DNA from 3 places in the Pseudoalteromonas sp. UCD-33C genome. Region 1 is predicted to be linked to each of the others. Evidence: predicted binding sites of a transcription regulator. Region 1 holds the regulator's gene; each other region holds the start of a gene.
The links. Region 1 encodes LexA, which represses DNA repair genes until DNA is damaged. Its sites were predicted from a motif close to TACTGTATNNNNATACAGTA; they were not measured.
Positions count from the first base shown of each region.

Region 1 (6,519 bases):
TAAAGTCCTTTATGAGACTCTTCAATAACGTTTCTAAACCAGCTAAAAACCATATAAATTAATATGGCAATGCCTAGATACAAGACATACTGGCCACTACTGCCCTCACCACTTACTTGCATCACAGTTAAGCCAGCACCAACAGCAATTAAAAACATCGCGATGGCACCAACTATTGGCCAAGGACTCTCGGCTGGAACATAGTATTTTTCATAATTTTGATTCATTTTGTTTGCTCCCAATTAGCAATTAGCTTGGCGGCTTTTAATCGTTTTTAGCCACAACATGCCCGCTAATATCAAACACGGTATACGACAACGTCAGTTCCTCAACATCGTCGGGTAACTCAGTATCAACATAAAACAACAAGGTAAATTCCATTTCTTCACCGGCTTTCATTGGCTGCTGATCAAAGCAAAAACAGGCGATTTTATGTAAGTACTTTGCCGCTTTACCCGGTGATACTGATGGAATTGCTTGCATGACTTTGTCTTCATTACTGGTGTTCTTTGCTGAGAATTTAACTTCACGCATGGCACCAGGTTGTACCGCCACGCTGTATTGCTCAGACTGCACCTTAAATGGCGCGCCGCTTTGGGCGTGAGTGGTAAAGCTGACATCAACTTGGCGCTGTGTATTTATTGATTCACTCGCGCTCGCTTTTTCTAATGATGGCTTACCATTCAACCCTGTAACGTCGCAAAACACGTCGTAAAGCGGCACCATTGCAAAAGCAAATGCGAACATGAGCAAGCATGTAATCAGCAGTTTTTTTAGCAAAGGTGCATGGTTCATTACTTAATCTCCGGCGGTGTTTCAAAGGTGTGATAAGGCGCTGGAGAATCGACTTCCCACTCTAAACCTTCAGCTCCATCCCATACTTTGGCAGGTGCCTTTTCGCCACCTCGAGCACATTTAAATACCACCAATACAAACAACAGTTGCGATAAGCCAAATGCAAAACCACCAATACTGATAATGGCGTTAAAGTCAGCGAATTGCAGAGCATAGTCAGGAATACGACGCGGCATACCAGCAAGGCCAACAAAGTGCATAGGGAAGAACAACACGTTGACACTGATTAGCGATAACCAAAAATGCCATTTCGCCAGCGTTTCGTTGTACATGTTGCCAGTCCATTTCGGTAACCAATAATAGGCTCCCGCCATAATTGAGAACACAGCCCCCGTCACAAGCACATAATGGAAGTGAGCCACCACAAAATAGGTATCGTGATACTGAAAATCTGCTGGTGTAATCGCAAGCATCAAGCCAGAGAAACCACCTAAGGTGAATAACACAATAAAGGCGATGGCAAACATCATCGGAATTTCGAAGCTAATCGAACCGCGCCACATGGTGGCCACCCAGTTAAACACTTTAACGCCCGTTGGTACCGAGATAAGCATGGTGGCGTACATGAAAAACAACTCGCCTGCCACAGGCATCCCTGTGGTAAACATATGATGTGCCCAAACGATAAAACTTAGCAGCGCAATCGATGAAGTTGCATACACCATAGACGCATAGCCAAATAGCTTTTTGCGCGAGAAGGTCGGTACGATAGTCGATATAATGCCAAAGGCCGGCAAAATCATGATGTACACTTCGGGGTGACCGAAGAACCAGAAAATGTGCTGGAACATCACAGGGTCGCCCCCACCGGCTGCATCAAAAAAGCTGGTTGCGAAGTATTTATCGGTCAACACCATAGTGACTGCCCCTGCTAGGACAGGCATAACAGCAATTAACAAGAATGCAGTGATTAACCATGTCCAAACAAATAGCGGCAGCTTCATCCACGTCATACCTGGCGCTCTTAAGTTGACGATAGTCACGATAACGTTAATCGCCCCCATAATTGAGCTGATACCCATGATATGTACGGCAAACACAAAAAGTGCAGTGTTATCGTTGCTGTAAGTTGTTGATAGTGGTGCGTAAAAAGTCCAACCAAACGCAGGACCACCACCAGGCATAAGTAACGAAGCCAATAGAATTAAAAATGCAAACGGCAATATCCAAAAGCTCCAGTTATTCATACGTGGTAAGGCCATGTCTGGTGCGCCTATCATCATAGGCACCATCCAGTTTGCAAGCCCAGTGAACGCGGGCATAACGGCACCAAACACCATAATCAAACCATGTACTGTGGTCATTTGGTTAAAAAAGTGCGGGTCGACTAGCTGTAATCCAGGCTGAAAGAGTTCAGCACGGATCACCATTGCCATGGCTCCACCAATTAAAAACATGGTGAGTGAAAAAATCAGGTATAAACTCCCGATGTCTTTATGATTGGTGGTGTAAAGCCAACGCTTAAAACCTTTCGCAGGATGGTGATGGTCGTGATGCGCATGCCCAGTTGCTTGCTCGTTAATAACATTACTCATTAGTTCGCCTCCGCTGCTGCATCAATCGCGGCTTGAATTTGACTCGGTTGGATAACATCGCCGGTATCATTACCCCACGCGTTTCGCTTATAAGTAATAACCGCAGCAAGTTGCTTAATTGAAAGCTGTTTATCAAACGCTTGCATTGCTGTGCCAGGCTTACCGTGTAACACGATATCTATGTGATCTTTTACATCACCTAATACAATCGGGCTGCCTTTAAGTGCTGGAAATACGCCTGGTAGGCCCATACCGGTAGGTTGGTGACATGCAGCACAGCTTGCCATATACACTTGCTCACCTAAGACCATAAGCTCTTCTTTCGGTAATGTTTGATCAAGCAAAGCAGCATCTGCTGCGGCCGCATTGGCTTTTTCTTGCTTGGCATCTGCAAGCCAATTAGCAAATTCATCTTCAGGTAAGGCTTTCACCACAACAGGCATAAAGCCATGATCTTTACCGCATAACTCAGCACATTGACCACGGTATACTCCTGGCTCGTTAATACGTGTCCACGCTTCATTGATAAACCCAGGATTTGCATCCTTTTTAACCGCAAAATCAGGCACCCACCATGAATGAATTACATCGTCTGAGGTCATTAAAAAGCGAACTTTTTTATTGATAGGAAGTACTAGCGGTTTATCTACTTCAAGCAAATAATGCTCAGTTTTCTCTGCTTGGTTGTCTATTTGATCTTTAGGAGTAGATAGAATCGAGTAATAAGCAATGTCTTCACCCATGTACTCGTAATGCCACTTCCATTGTGAGCCAGTCACTTTAATGGTGATATCGGCTTTAGAAGCATCTTCCATGGCAATTAAGGTTTTTGTGGCAGGCACAGCCATGGCGATTAAGATGACAAATGGAATGGCAGTCCAAAGTATTTCAACTTTTGTACTTTCATGAAATTGGGCAGGCTTGGCCCCTTTGGATTTACGGTGGTGTATTAAAGCCCAAAACATCACCGCAAATACGATGATGCCGATTACACAGCAGATAATAAATATCGTCATGTGTAACTCATAAACATTATTACTTATATCGGTCACCCCTTTACGCATATTGTATTGGCTATTTGCCAATGCAAGCTCAGGAAGTGCAAACAATATAAGCCACAAGGCGTAACGCAGTTTACCCATGTGACGGCTCCTTTAGATGCTATTGCAAGACGCAAAGCGAAAAGGCGATACAACAAGGTGCCCATTCGTTTTTCTTATTGTTCAGAGCGACTACGTATCATTTTGACCCACTTATGATACCGGCCCCTTGACTAACACCTCGCACATTTTTGTGTCTTTTTATTAATTAGGTGTTAATACAGTGTATTAACCAATTAGTTAAAAAATGACCAATAAGCAAGTTTTAATGATAATAAATGTTTATTTTGGTGCAGAAATAACAACTATAATCAGCGCGTTATTTAATGTTTAGGAGTAAGTACGAAATGTAAAAAGAGAGGAAAACTGCGCTATATAAGGCTTTAAATGAAGAGTAAGGATTCACAAATCCTAATTAAGTAGTAAAATTTCAGTGGCGCACCAAATTGAGTCAATTTAATGCACCAAATTGGGAACGCTTACATCCAGTCAGCGTTACGAATAACACCTACCGCTAACCCCTCGATGTTGAACGACTCATGCTCAAGGTCAACCTCAATAGGCGAAAACTCTTCGTTCTCAGCGTGTAAAAGTACTTTGCGACCCGCTTTTTCTAGACGCTTAACTGTTACATCTTCATCGACTCGAGCTACAACTACTTGCCCGTTTTCAGCAACTTGCGTTCTGTGTACTGCAAGCAAATCGCCATCCATAATACCAATGTCTTTCATACTCATACCATTTACACGCAGTAAGAAATCGGCAGCAGGTTTAAATAATGAAGGATCAACTTGGCAGTGACTTTCAACATGCTCTTGAGCCAAAATAGGTTCACCGGCTGCAACACGGCCAATTAAAGGTAAGCCTAACTGCTCTGGCTCATCTTCTTCAATTAACTGAATACCGCGACTCGCCCCAGGCTTCATTTTGATCATGCCTTTTTTTGCCAGTGCTTTTAGGTGTTCTTCAGCAGCGTTGGCACTTTTAAAACCCAATGTTTGAGCTATTTCAGCACGCGTAGGTGGCATGCCTGTATCTTTAATAAAGACTTTAATTAGTTCTAAAATTTGCGATTGGCGTTTAGTTAATGGGCGCATACAACTGGTTTTCCATACAGTACATTTAACTGTGAGTATATACAGTTATTTGAAAATCGCAAATTTAAATTAACCCCATCATATTGCTACAAAACTAACATTGAACCACACCGAAAGATGCCATAAGGTATTAGCTTTAATTAGCAGGCTAAGGAAACACAATGAGTATTTGGCACCAACCAATCACGTTAGAGCTTTGCAAAGAGCTTGAACAAGGGATTACCGGTCAAGGCACTTTAATGAAAACTATGGGCATTGAGGTAACTGAAATTGGCGATGATTATTTAATGGCAACCATGCCTGCTATTCCTGAGCATCATAACCCTATGGGCATGGTCCATGGCGGAGCAAACGTTGTATTAGCAGAGACAGTGGCAAGCTATGCAGCCAATTTCGTGGTTGATTTCAATAAGTTTTATGCTGTTGGCCAAGAAATTAATGCCAACCACATGAAAGCGTCACGCAAAGGAACGTTAACAGCAACTGCTAGACCGCTGCATTTAGGTAAGCGAACTTCTGTTTGGGATATTAAAATTACCAATGCCGCAGGAGAGCTTTGCTGCGTATCAAGAATGACCGCAGCTGTTGTAGAGCGATAAATTCAGGCTATTTTTCGACAGGATAAATAGTAATTTCAATCCCTGCGCCAATTGCAGAGATACGTAACAAGGTATCGGCATGCAGGGGTTGGTTAAAGCATTTAGGCGAATTACCTGATTCAAAGCCTATATCAAATGTACGCTTTGAGCACGATAACCACTGTTTTAATGCATTGCGCGAGCAAGACTCAATAAGCTCGCAAAGCTGGTTAATTGCTTTATCAGGAGAGCTGATATCTGCGGTTGCTTCAATACGTGCTAGTTGGCGGTATTCATCTTGGTCATAATGTAAAACCATGGCGTTTTTCTTCAAATCAGCAACAAGCGCACTAATATCGTGCTTTGATTCAAGCTCCAGATCTACATTTAAAAATTGAATTTCCGACATACTCTCGTTTTTACCCTCTATTTATATCGACTGAAACTTTAACTCAGTTTTGTATATATACCAAATCTAGAATACAGTTAATGCGACATTATGCCGCATTGGCAATCTAGCTAAACAACCTAAAATAGCGCCCACATAACAATAATAACGGGGTAATAATGAATAAACGCCTGTTTAAGTATGCTCGTAAAGGGCATAAATGGCTTGGCTACTTACTTGCTTTGCAGATCTTTTTTTGGCTCTTAGGTGGGCTGGTAATGAGCTCATTACCACTTGAAAAAGTGCATGGTAAGCATCTGGCTAATCGCAGTTTAAGTAGCCCATTTTTATTGTCGGACTACCCTGCTTCAATTGATAAAATAACAGCGCAATTCGAGCAAATCGAGGGGATTAAATATAGCCATTTTTTAAATACCCCGATTATAGAAGTTACATCCTCTAGCGGTACGTTTATTTTTGATGGCAGAACAGGTGCTAAAATGCCTGCACCGAGTAAAGCGCAAATCATTGAAAATGCGCAAGCTCACCTGCTTATTGACGCAAAAATAACGCAAGCGCAGTTATTAACAAAAGGGCCTAGAGAAGTCGGTCACAAAGCCAATGTTTGGCAAATTAGCTTCGATGATTGGTTAACAACAACCTTATATTTAGATAGCCAAACCGGTAAAGTTATAACTGTGCGCAGCACCCTGTGGCGCATTTTCGACTTTTTCTGGATGCTACACATTATGGATTATGATGAGCGTGAGAACTTTAACAATCCACTACTCATCAGCTTCTCAGCCACCAGCGTACTATTTTGTATTACAGGAGTTCTCTTGTTACTACAAAACGTTCGAATTAAACGTAAAAAGCCAGCTACACGTGTTGGTCAATCAAAATAGGATTGCCATCTGGGTCGGTGATAATAAAACTCGCGTCACCGGCCTTTTGTATTTCTAATCC
Region 1 is NZ_LJTB01000006.1:88,586-95,104, forward strand. It holds gene AOG26_RS13010 (cytochrome c oxidase subunit 3) at 1-227, opposite strand, end outside; gene AOG26_RS13015 (cytochrome c oxidase assembly protein) at 265-795, opposite strand; gene ctaD (cytochrome c oxidase subunit I) at 795-2,390, opposite strand; gene coxB (cytochrome c oxidase subunit II) at 2,390-3,532, opposite strand; gene lexA (transcriptional repressor LexA) at 3,970-4,587, opposite strand; gene AOG26_RS13035 (PaaI family thioesterase) at 4,749-5,186, shown strand; gene AOG26_RS13040 (hypothetical protein) at 5,194-5,574, opposite strand; gene AOG26_RS13045 (hypothetical protein) at 5,733-6,458, shown strand; gene AOG26_RS13050 (VOC family protein) at 6,433-6,519, opposite strand, start outside.

Region 2 (6,519 bases), on a different contig from region 1:
CTGCTCAGCAATATTGATTTTGGTTTTGATCAAGCGGTTAAATTGACGACTCAAGCGTTCACTAGAGTGCTTTAAAAGTTCGTGCTCTTCAAACACAAGCTGTTTTTCTTCAGATTTAAGCATCAAAGCCGCAGCACATATACCTGCAATCAAACAAATCGCAGAAATCAGCAGCGACAATTTCATACTTAATGAATTTACACCAAAACGTGATGGCGGTCGTCGATACACCACAGGACTACCTTATTAATAATTGTTATTATTTATTGTGCAAAAACAAATATACCAGATTCATTTTTATATTTATAAATTTTTTATAAATATAAATGAATTTTCTGAGTAAACACCGATGTTTTCTAAATTAGCTGCGATAGGCAGTTGACTTTACATACAAGTGTTTTTACATTAGTTCAATGAAACAAATTATCTCTCGCACTTATTTTTCGTTTTTTAGCTTCTTTAGATAGAGGAGGCTTAACTGTTTGCGAGATAAATTCACCGAATAGCTAAAGCCTCCCACTTGGGAGGCTTTTTTGTTTGTGCACTGTTTTGGAATGAGGAAACCAACATGAGCATTGATACATTAAATGCGTTACGACACGATATTAATGAAATAGATTCCGACTTATTGGTGTTACTGGCTAAAAGACGCCGTATTAGCCACAGCGTAGTTGAATATAAAATTGCCAATAACAAACCAATTCGCGATGAAGCCCGCGAACAAGCATTACTCGAAAAGCTTATTAATTATGGTAAGTCGCTAGGTCTAGATGCGTACTACATCAATAATGTGTTCCAAACTATTCTTGAAGATTCTGTTTTGAATCAACAAGCAATGCTACAAAAGAATCTAAACCCTGAAGCAATGAGCGAAAGTCATCGTGTTGCTTACTTAGGTGGTCAAGGCTCTTATAGCCAATTAGCCTGCCATAAATATTTTAGCCGTCGCCCAGGTAAGCTGATTGAGATGGGCTGTTCGAGCTTTGATCAAATCACTGGCAAAGTTGAAAGTGGCCAAGCTGATTTCGGCTTACTGCCAATTGAAAACACCAGCTCAGGTAGTATCAATGAAGTGTTCGATTTATTACAACATGCACAAGTATCAATTGTCGGTGAGGTCACTCACAGCGTTGAGCATTGTTTATTAGCAATGCCAGGTACTGAGCTTTCTCACATTAATAAAATCTTTGCTCACCCACAGCCTTTTGCTCAATGTAGCCGCTTCATTCAGGGTTTAGGTGATATTCAACATGAAACCTGTGACTCAACCTTCCATGCATTACAATCAGCGGTTGAAACTACAAACAGCGCCGCTATCGGCTCAGCACAAGCAGGTAAAAATGTAGGGTTAGAAGTCGTTAAATCAGGCCTTGCAAACCAAAGCGAAAACCATAGCCGCTTCATTGTCGTCGCGCGTAACCCGTTGCAAGTATCTAAGCAAATTCCAACAAAAACCAGTTTGATTATGGCGACCAAACAACAAGCGGGTTCATTGGCTGATGCCTTGATGATTTTTAAACAACATCAAATTAACCTAGTAAAATTGGAATCTCGCCCAGTACCTGGAAACCCATGGGAAGAGGTGTTTTATGTTGACCTTGAAGCAAACCTTGATGACTTACATGTTAAGCAAGCGCTTGAAGAGCTAAAAGAACACACCCAATACACCCGTGTATTAGGCTGCTATCAAAGTGAGTCTTTGCAAGCTGTTAGTGTGTAACAGCCAGCCTAGATATGATTAATAAAAAGGAGCCAGTCGGCTCCTTTTTCGTATAATTTCATCTTAGATACTTGCACCTACTGCCCTGTCTAAGCATAATCTTGAAAACAATTTGAAATTGGAACTTTCATGAATTGGTTAGCAGAATTAGCAACTAAAAGAACACCTTGGTTATTATTAGCCGTTATTTCACTCGCATTTGAAATCACTGCGTTATTTTTTCAATACAACATGGGCCTTGAGCCATGCATCATGTGTATATATCAACGTACTGCTGTTTTAGGCTTACTTGCAGCGGGTGTGATTGGTGCAATTAACCCACAAAATATGGTTGTTCGCTTAGTCGCATTTGCCACTTGGGGTGTCTCTGCAATTTGGGGTTACTTTATTGCCAAAGAACACATTGCAATGCAAAACAATACTGACCCTTTTGCATTTAGCTGTGCATTTGAACCTAACTTCCCAAGTTTTATGCCTTTGCATGAATGGATCCCTAGCTTCTTTGCCGCTACTGGTGATTGCGGAAATATCGATTGGCAGTTTGCTTCTATGAGTATGCCAGCATGGATGGAAGTGATTTTTGCAGCATTTTCAGTGGTATTTGTGGCTGTTTTAGTTAGCCGATTAGTGAGCAAAAAGTCGCTATAATGATTTATTTTTTTACTAGCCAAATCCCTGCTTTAAAAAGCTTTAAAGTAAGGCAACGCCAGCAAATTATTGCCCTTGCTTTGGCTCATTTAAGCTCAAGCAAAAAGATCATTTTATCAGTATGTAAGCTTGCCTTTTTAGCACCATTATTTTTAGGCTTGGCCTACTTTGAAGGCTGGATGCTTATTCCTTGGTTATTGTTAGCGGGCTTAAGTTACCCACTCATCACAACACCTATCGAAAACATGTTCGCATTAGCGCATTTAGACAAAGCTATCGATGAATTTAAACAGGGCGAATAACGCCCTGTTTAGGTATATAGCCCGCTATTTATAATGTAATTTTCCCCTCAAGTTTAGCAAATAGCTTATCGCCAATTCCTTTTACTTCTTTTAATTGCTCTACCGACTTAAACGGACCTTGCTTTTTACGGTGCTCAACAATCGCTTTGGCTTTTGACTCTCCAATACCCGGTAATTGAGTAAGTTGATCTATGCTAGCTTTGTTTATACTGAGCTTTTGCATTTTAACTTGTGTTGCTTCGGTTGGTTTAACGGCGAATGCCGATGTAGCAGGTAGTAACGCAATGCTTGTGGCAAGTAAAATACTTGATAGTAATTTCATAATTTCCTCCATGATGTCCATCTTGGACAGGTAGTTAGCTATTACCCAACACTCACTCCATCGCTTGTGTTTAACTTTGGGTAACAATTTAAATAAAGCTAATGTCCCTATTATTGTCAAATTTGCTGAATAAAATTTTTCTCAAGTTACTTGCAAAGTAAGCCCCGAAGCATTACTGTATATAAAAACAGTAATCAAAGTGGCGGTATTACGCTGCAAATGCCACGCTTAAATGCAGGAGAAATCATGGCTGTTGTTGTTAAATATGTTGTAGAAAGAAACGGAGTCGAGCGCATGACGTTTACTACTAAGAAAGAAGCTGATGCGTATGACAAAATGCTCGACATTGCTGAGTCATTAGAACTAATGCTTGAAAAAGTTGATGTACCATTAAGCGAGCAACAAATTGAGTCACTGGCGCTTGAAATGGCAAAAGAAAAAGACCAATTTATGGCGGTACTTAAAGGTGCAAAAGACGCCCCAGCTAAGCCTAAAAAAGCAAAGTCAGACGACAACGTTGCTGATATAAAAGAAAAAGCGGCAAGCTAAACGCAAATTTAGATCATAAAAAAGGGCAACAGATGTTGCCCTTTTTTGTGTTGAATCAAAAACTACAGTGACGACTCAACTTCATCAAATAAGTCTGTAATTTCTTTTTTCGGCTCAGCAGTTGTAAGGCTAACAACAACAATAGCAATTGTTGATAAAATAAAGCCTGGGACAATCTCATAAATGATTGCACTTAATGCTTGGCCATCAATTGTAATTGGCGCGTAAATCCAAAATAGTACTGTTGCAGCACCAACAACCATACCACTAATAGCGCCTTGTAAGTTCATGCGCTTCCAGTAAAGGCTCAGTAATACGAGTGGACCAAATGCAGCACCAAAACCTGCCCATGCATTACTCACTAAATCTAAGATAGAGCTATCGCGGTCATAGGCTAAGTAAATAGCAAATAGAGCCACCAAAATAACACTAATACGACCTACTAAAACCAGCTCTTTTTGAGATGCACTACGGTTTAAGTAAATCTTATAAAAATCTTCGGTTAGTGAGCTTGAACAAACTAATAACTGTGATGAAATAGTACTCATAATCGCCGCTAAAATAGCTGCCAATAAGAAGCCAGCAATTAAAGGATGGAAGATAAGCTCAGACAACACTAGGAAAATCGTTTCTTTATCATCAATTGGCATTTGGTTTTCAAGCATATAAGCAGCACCAAATAGACCTGTTAGCACAGCACCAATAGCTGAAAGCGTCATCCACGACATACCCACACGGCGCATAGTCGGCATATCTTTCACAGAGCGCACAGACATAAAACGCACAATAATATGTGGTTGACCAAAATAACCAAGGCCCCATGCCATTGCAGAAATAATCGCTATCGTTGAACCACCTGCAAACCAATCCATCATATTAAGTGCATGAATTTCTGATTCTTTTGGTGAGCTTAATAATAAGTCATAGCGTGCATTTGCAAGTGTATCCATAACTGGCTGATCAAGCATGGTAAACGTTGCAATTGGCACAGCCAGCAACGAGATAAACATGATACAGCCTTGTACAAAGTCAGTCAGGCTCACTGCTAAGAAGCCACCAAACAAGGTATATAACACGACGACACCGGTTGTGATGTACAGACCCATTTCGTAGCTCATATTAAATGAGTTTTCGAACAACTTGCCGCCTGCAACAACACCTGACGAGGTATACAAGGTGAAGAAAACAATGATTACAATCGCAGAGATCACACGCAGAATATTTTTATTATCATCAAAGCGGTTCGCGAAGTAATCTGGAATGGTGATTGAGTCATTCGCCTTTTCTGTGTAAACACGTAAACGAGGCGCGACTAGGAAGTAGTTAGCCCAAGCACCGAGTACTAAACCTATGGCAATCCAAACCTTGCTTAAACCAAACAAATACATTGCACCCGGTAGACCCATTAGCAGCCAACCACTCATGTCTGATGCGCCAGCTGAAAGCGCAGCAACACTTGGTGATAAATTACGACCACCTAGCATATAGCCTGATACATCGTCGGTAGATTGCTTATAAGCATACAGCCCAATCCCCAGCATGACGATGAAGTACATTGCTAACGAAATTATCATTCCTGTTTCCAAATTAGCCTCCAAAAGTTGTTTAATGTTGGCTTTTAATCCGAATAATGACTCGCAAGTTATTTAATTTTAAGACATTATTGGGGTAAAAACCGATATCACCCATGACTATAACATGCTTCCCCCCTTCAACTCCAATCAAGCAGTTCAATGACAGGGTTTACAATTTCAACCTTTTCATAACAAAAATATGATATTTAATCTCAAGTTATAGAATTCAATTGCAATTTATCCTAGTCTTAAGATCAGAATAAAATCAGTATTTATCCTCAAATACTCGCATTTAATTAATGCTATTTCAGGCACAATGACATATATTGCTGATGGATAAATGAATTAACCGAAGTGGACATGCCAGGACTATGTATTTTTACGCTGCACGCCAACCTATTTTAGATAAGGAAAAGAAACTTGTCGGCTACGAACTCCTTTTTAGGGATGGCGTAGATAACGTGTTTCCAGACATTGATGGCGATGAAGCAACATCACGACTCATTGAAGGTAGTCAGTTCAATTTTGGTTTAGAAGATTTAACGGATAACAAACCAGCTTACATTAATTTCACTTTAGAGACACTCCAAAAAGGCTACCCTTTATTACTGGGTAAAGAACAAGTCGTTGTCGAAATTCTTGAAACTATTCAACCAGGTAAACGTTTACTTGCTCTGGTTAAAGATTTAAAAGAGCGTGGTTACACACTGGCCCTTGATGATTACATTCATCAACCTGTCTGGCGTCATTTTTATCCGTATATCGATATGATCAAAATTGACTTTTTAACCACAGACAAAGAGTCGATTGAAGCGGTTATTGAAGCGATAAAACCTCACCCGCACATCAAGTTGCTTGCCGAAAAAGTCGAAACTTACGAGAAATACCAACTTGCCCTAGAAATGGGTTTTAGTTACTTTCAAGGCTTTTTCTTTTCAAAACCGGAGATGGTACAAAGTAAAACTTTGCCACCTTCTGAGATGGCTCTTGCCGAGCTCCTATACGAAACATCAAGTATTGATTTAAACCTTAGAAAAATCACTGAGGTGTTTGAACGTGACGTTAACTTATCTTATAAGCTATTACGCTATTCAAACTCCGCGGCATTTAAACGCCGTGCCGAAATCAGCACAATCAAGCAAGCGCTTATCGTATTAGGAAGCGAAGAAATTAAACGTTTCTTGTCGCTGTTATTTGCAGCTCAAGTATCTGCAGATAAACCTGCTGAACTGATCCGCCTGTCGCTAACCCGAGCACGGTTTGCTGAATTACTGGCAATTAGTCATGGTAAGTTACGCGATACAGGTATGGCTTTCTTAACAGGCATGATGTCATTAATGGATGCTATCTTAGATGAAGATATGCCAAGCGTTATGAATAAGTTACCGCTGACCAACGAAATTA
Region 2 is NZ_LJTB01000003.1:179,405-185,923, forward strand. It holds gene AOG26_RS08875 (bifunctional diguanylate cyclase/phosphodiesterase) at 1-234, opposite strand, end outside; gene AOG26_RS08880 (chorismate mutase) at 569-1,720, shown strand; gene dsbB (disulfide bond formation protein DsbB) at 1,850-2,368, shown strand; gene AOG26_RS08890 (DUF6170 family protein) at 2,368-2,670, shown strand; gene AOG26_RS08895 (ComEA family DNA-binding protein) at 2,699-2,992, opposite strand; gene AOG26_RS08900 (YebG family protein) at 3,239-3,541, shown strand; gene putP (sodium/proline symporter PutP) at 3,604-5,115, opposite strand; gene AOG26_RS08910 (EAL and HDOD domain-containing protein) at 5,487-6,519, shown strand, end outside.
Region 2: the regulator LexA is predicted to act here: its motif matches at 3,166-3,185, upstream of AOG26_RS08900 (YebG family protein).

Region 3 (6,519 bases), on a different contig from region 1:
CATAGCCACTGCAACAACATAAACAGCATAAAATGAGGTACTTGTAGCCACTGCTTTAACGATAGATCTATTGCGATTAATGAACTGGCAATAAGCCAAACATTACTTAAAAGTAGTAACTTGTAGTCAACACATACTCGCCAGGAGGATTTATAAAGGCTTCGCTGAAACGCCCTATTTTGCTCATTTTTAATGGCTGGCGCCATGGCCCATAACATCACCGATTCAAGTAAAAGATAAACCACTGCTAATTTTGCACCGTAAGAAGGTGCTGCATGGCTATCGACTATTTTTCCAAGCCCTAAAAACAACAATAAAACCATTCCAAGGAAAGCTGGGCCCAGAACCAGCGCGAGCAGCAAGCTAAAACTCTTTAACTGAGATAGCATGCTTTTGAGAATGGTCGTGTATGCTAGGTATCGAAAAGAAAGGAATGAAAAGTAACTAGCAAGGGAATTTATCATAGTGATGCACACTCAAAACCATGCTGTACAAACACCTCAGGTTCGTGGCTTGTAATGATGATTTGCCCATTAGGTTTATCATCTAAGTAGCCATCAAGTAAGGTCAGCAAAAATTTTATACTTATTTGATCAAGCGCAGCACTTGGTTCATCTAATAGCAAAAATGGAGCTTGCTTTAAAAAAGCAGTTATAAGCTGGCACTTCTTTTGATTGCCACTCGACAAAGCACTAAAACGAGTATTAAGGTGCTCTGTAAAGTTAAATCCAGTAATGAGTTGCTCTGGCATATCCTTCTTTAACGCCTTGCAACTAAGTTCAATAATTTGCCGCGCAGTTAAAAAATCTGGCAGAGCAATACGATCGCTAGCAATTGAAACATCACTTTGCGGCGATTTTAATGCTTCATTATTATATAGAACCTGCCCTGATTGTGGCTTTTCAAGGCCAGCTAGCATCATCAGTAATGTTGTTTTTCCTTTGCCATTCGCTGCCTGTAAACAAACTCGTTTACTTTGTAATAGCTTACTGTAGTTTTTAAAAACGTAGGCTGAAGCAAAGCGCTTATTGAGGTTATTAATTTCAATCATGTTTATTCCTTTAATAATGAAAAAATAGTAGCACACTCATGTCCCTATTTATTTACATGATTTGTAACAAATATCGAACGGGTAAAACTTGCGTTTAGATTATGAACAGGCAACACTTGATAACGAAAAATTAACAAGGAATAATTACAATGAAACCGAGTTTTCAACTAGCTGCCGTTGCATGCGCGCTTAGCCTTGCACTGGCAGGATGTTCTCAATCAACCCCATCAACAAGTAGCACCGAAAGCGTGCAACAAAGCCAAACTGTTAAACAGTACGACGCTGAAACCTTTTTTGATACAACCTCAATTATGGGCAGCAGCTTTTCACCGAAAGGCGACAAAATACTCGTTAGCAGTGACGAAAGCGGCATTTATAGCCTTTATGAAGTAGATATAAAAACCGCCCAAAAAACCCGCTTAACAGACTTTGAAGACAGTACTTATGCTGTGGCTTATTTTCCTAAAGATGAGCGCGTACTATTTACTAAAGACTCAGGCGGTAACGAGCGTTATCACATCTATGTTCGCGAAACAGATGGCACAGTTAAAGATCTTACGCCAGGTGAAGAAACCCGTGCAGGATTTGCAGGCTTCACAGAAGACGGTAAACACTTTTTTATAACCAGCAATCAGCGTGATGCTAAGTTTATGGACCTATATCGTGTTGATGCTAACAGCTATGAAGTAACGCCTGTTTACCAAAATACTATGGGGCTAGATGTCGGCGTAATCAGCCCTGACGGCCGCTTTATTGCTTTATCGAAAAACAATTCGAACAAAGACAGCGATGTTTTTATTCTCGATACGCGTAAGAAAACACTGAAACCAGAACTCATTACCCGTCATGATGACGACGCAAAATATGGCCCTGAAACCTTCTCAAGAGACAGTAAATCATTATATTACTCAACCGATGCCAAAGGTGAATTTGCAGAGGTGTGGCGCTATGACTTAACGACCGGCGAGCACAGCCCTGCCCTCAAAGATGAGTGGGATGTGAGTTTTATTTACTTCTCTAAATCTGGCCGTTATCAAGTAAGCGGTGTTAATGCTGACGCAAGCACTAAAGTGTCGATAATTGATACCACCACAGGTAAAGGTATTGCCATGCCATCGCTGCCTGCTGGTAACTTACGTGGTGTGAACTTTTCAGCTGATGAAAAGACCATGGCGTTTTATTTAAATTCAGATACCTCGCCAAGTAACCTATTTGTGTGGCAACTCGGTGAATCAAAAGCTAAACAATTAACCAACACATTAAGTGAAGCAATTGATCAAAATGACTTGGTTGAAAGCACAATTGTGCGCTTTAAAAGCTTTGATGGTTTAGAGATCCCTGGGGTTTTATATAAGCCTAAGCAAGCTAATAGCAACAACAAAGTACCAGCTTTAGTTTGGGTGCACGGCGGTCCTGGCGGCCAAAGTCGCACAGGATATAGTGCAATGCAGCAGCATCTAGTCAATCATGGTTATGCCATTTTTGCAGTTAATAACCGTGGCAGCTCAGGCTATGGTAAAACGTTCTTCCATTTAGATGATAAAAAACATGGCACTGACGATTTACAAGATATTGTTTACGGTAAAAAACACCTACAAAGCCTAGATTGGGTTGATGCAGATAAAATTGGCATTATGGGGGGCAGCTACGGTGGCTTTATGACCGCCGCAGCACTTGCCTTTGAACCAGAAGAGTTCAAAGTAGGTATTAATATATTTGGTGTAACAAACTGGGTTAGAACCTTAAACTCGATTCCACCATGGTGGGAAAGCTTTAAAAAGGCACTGTATGATGAAATGGGCGACCCAGCGACAGACGGTGAACGTCACCGTGCCATTTCGCCACTATTTCATGCTAAAAACATCACCAAGCCATTAATGGTGATCCAAGGTGCTAACGACCCACGCGTTTTACAAGTTGAAAGCGATGAACTTGTTGCCGCTGTAAAGGCAAATGGTGTGCCTGTTGAATATGTATTATTCGATGATGAAGGCCATGGTTTTACTAAAAAAGAAAACCGCATAAAAGCCTCAAATGCATACCTTGAGTTCTTAAATACCTACTTAGATAAATAGCAAAATTGCAAAGATAAAGAGCCGGTATTATGCCGGCTTTTTTATGCAAAACACCTGTATAGAATCAAAATTTAACAGTTTACACAGTACTGTATAAAATACTGTATGGATTTAATGGTAAATTTTTCACCTTTTCCAACCTTCAAAATAAAACCATAAGCAACTGTTTAATAACAATTAAATAATATTAACTAAAATAAAACTGAATAATTGGTTAAAAAATAGCAAAAAAGTACTTGCGCAAAAACACTGTATAAACTACTGTATACACATACTGTATAAACAACCAGTGAGTGAAAGTTATGTTACAGCCAATTACCTTAAGAACAGTTAAAAGCTACCAACAAGATAACGACAAAGCGTCTGTTAATTTAATTCAAATTGAAGACGAAATATCAGCAACCTTTGAGCTATTAAAAGTATTGCATCATTACAATAGCCAAAATGGATGGACACTATTAATTGCTCCTGATCATGTTCCTAGTAAAGCCTTACTAGATTCATGTTCGATTGATACCAGCAAACTACTTGTGATCAGACAAAAACATTTAGTTAATCTTGAGTATGTTCTTAGTTCAGCATTACATAACGGTAATTTTGCTGCTGTGATCACATGGACAGATATTGTAAACAATCATCAACTTGATTCGATGAACTTAAACCTTGAGCAGGCATCTGCTAAGTTTTATTGTTTTACAAAAAGCGCTCAATTAAACAATTTAGTACCGCAGCCACAATAGGCTTGTTAAAATAACAATTTATAGTTTTAGGTAAGTTGTTATGACATCACTCACACACTCCCTTTGTCCTTGTGGCAGCGAATCGACTTACGAGCTTTGCTGCCAGCCTTTTCATACAGGTGCAAGCCAAGCTGATACCCCAGAGCAACTTATGCGTTCTCGTTTTAGTGCTTACGCGCTGAAAGATGCGAAATATGTATTCAGTACCTATGCACAAAGCCAACAAGCCGCTAACCCTGTTCGCGAAATTAAAGATTTTGCTAATAGCTGCCGTTTTACCAAGCTAAGTGTTTTAGATACTGAACATAATGATCAAGAAGGTTTTGTCGAATTTAAAGCTAATTACTTTTACCAAAACTTGTATTGTGAGTTACACGAAAAGTCGCGTTTTATTAAAGAAGATGGCCTATGGCGTTACTTAGATGGTGATATAATGCCAGTTGCAGATATTAAAATTGGCCGTAACGACGAGTGCCCTTGTGGGAGCGGCAAAAAATATAAAAAGTGTCACGCTCTTTAATTGCCATTAACCTGGTAAATCCAGTCTAAGGCTTGGGTAATCGTTGTTGGGAATGCAGTTGCATGGCGTGCCTGAGGGATAACAAATAAATTTGTTGTAACCAGCGCGCCGCTATGTTTATTAATTTTAGCTGCTAATTGCCTTGCGCCCGACACCATTTTTTCACCTTCGCTTTCTTCAAGTTCTCCCACTGCGATGTAAACTTTTGTTGTGTTGGCAGCTGGTTTTACAGCCATAGCTAATATTGAGTTTTCTTTAAACCACACTGAAGGGCTGCCGATAATATAATTTGAAAAAAGCGAAGGCTCAGTGAATAAGGTATAAGCCGCAAATAAACCGCCAAGTGAGTTACCGACTAACGTACTTTTTTGGGTTGTTCTGAAGTCGGCCTCAATATAAGGCAATACAGTATGTTTTAGGTAGTTTAGATACTGACTTGCTCCGCCAGTTTTACGCTGCCAATTTTTATCTTCAAATGGCGTATAGTCATAAATACGGCTATCAAGCCCTGATACACCTTTTTGATATCCTACTGCAACGATAATTACCTCTTCTATAGTCCCCGAATTCATCATAAAGCGACTAGCACCAGAGGTAATTGGCAAACTGTAGTTTGCATCTAACAGGTAAACAACTGGGTAGCGCTTCTGGTTTTGCTTTTGGTAGCTGCGTGGCAATTTAATCGTAATGGGGTATTCGTTTTCGGTATGTTTATCTTTAAGTAACACAGTATTAGTATGTGGCAAAGTAAACGGCTCAGCATAGCTTACGGAGCTCACGCCCAAAACACTGATCACCAAAACGAGCAATATATAAGGCATAGTTAATCCTTTAACCACTTCTTAATTGGTAACAGCCACTCATCTTTTGGTTTATAAAATGCGCCATGGGAGAGCCCTGTATTAATGCTTAATTCTTCGAACTTGGTTACGTCACTTCTATCAATTAAAAATTGGCAAGAGCCAACCTTATCTGAGCGCTCAAAGATAGAATACACCTTGCCATAAGCCTTAACTGATGTGTGATTTTTTATAAGGCCTGCACAACCTGCCAATATAATTAAGTTGATATGTGTACGTTTAAGTTCATTGGCTACTATGATCGACAATGCCCCGCCCCGTGAAAAACCAACCAAACTAATGTTCGACTCAGCAACACCGGCACTGATCAATGCTTCAACATCTACAGCGAGCTTTTTCGCAAACGTAAATGGCTCAGTGCCCTCTGGCCTGTGATAGGCAATTAAATGATAGCTCTCATCTGTTAGTGCTTCTTTTACTGCAATAAAGTCATAAACACCAAAGGTTTTGTGAACAGGCTTAGGGTTTGTCCCTTCGACGATAAAACCATGTGAATAAAAAACATAGTGACCATGCGGGTCAATCTCTGTTGGAAACTGGCTGTAAATAGTGCCAGCGCAAACAGGCAAAACCCAGCATGCACAGAGTAAAAGTACGGTACGTATCACAAACATTCCTTTAAAAAATCACATTACACCTAATAGAAGATAATAACACCTTAAAAAATAATATCTTAGCAAATAACTAAACCCTACTCTCAGTAATTTTAATTAAAAATCAAATTACTAATCGCAAGCTGTATCACGATTTAAACTGCAAGTTTCAACTTGAGGTAAATTCATGGAATTTCATAGTTAAACTACAAAAAAACACATGACAACGCTGTCAATTATTTATGAAAAGGCGTATTGTAAAAAAGCAGTTAAAATAACCGCACATTTTAGACGTCTAGACGTTGAAAAAATAAATTCTAAGGCGTAGTATGTTCGTAATCTGAGTTAGACTCACATTTTCCATGAGATTTTTTAAAGATGATTGATATAAAGCACCTAAAAACCATAGCGACCCTTAAAGAAACAGGCTCTTTGGTCAATACCGCCCGTGAGTTGTTTTTAACTCAATCGGCTTTATCGCATCAAATTAAAGATCTCGAGAATAAGTTAGATTGCCAGCTGTTCGAACGTAAAACACAGCCTGTGCGTTTTACTCCGCAAGGTATGCTACTTCTGGAGCTTGCTAATGAAGTATTACCTCGTGTTGAGGCAACAAAATGTCGGTTAAAAGAAAGCCTTAACCAGCCAATCTCAAATTTACGTTTAAGCGTTGAGTGTCA
Region 3 is NZ_LJTB01000002.1:775,810-782,328, forward strand. It holds gene AOG26_RS06710 (DUF6136 family protein) at 1-464, opposite strand, end outside; gene AOG26_RS06715 (ABC transporter ATP-binding protein) at 461-1,051, opposite strand; gene AOG26_RS06720 (S9 family peptidase) at 1,201-3,126, shown strand; gene AOG26_RS06725 (SulA-like leucine-rich domain-containing protein) at 3,429-3,866, shown strand; gene AOG26_RS06730 (YchJ family protein) at 3,907-4,386, shown strand; gene AOG26_RS06735 (alpha/beta hydrolase) at 4,383-5,207, opposite strand; gene AOG26_RS06740 (alpha/beta hydrolase) at 5,210-5,854, opposite strand; gene AOG26_RS06745 (LysR substrate-binding domain-containing protein) at 6,218-6,519, shown strand, end outside.
Region 3: the regulator LexA is predicted to act here: its motif matches at 3,386-3,405, upstream of AOG26_RS06725 (SulA-like leucine-rich domain-containing protein).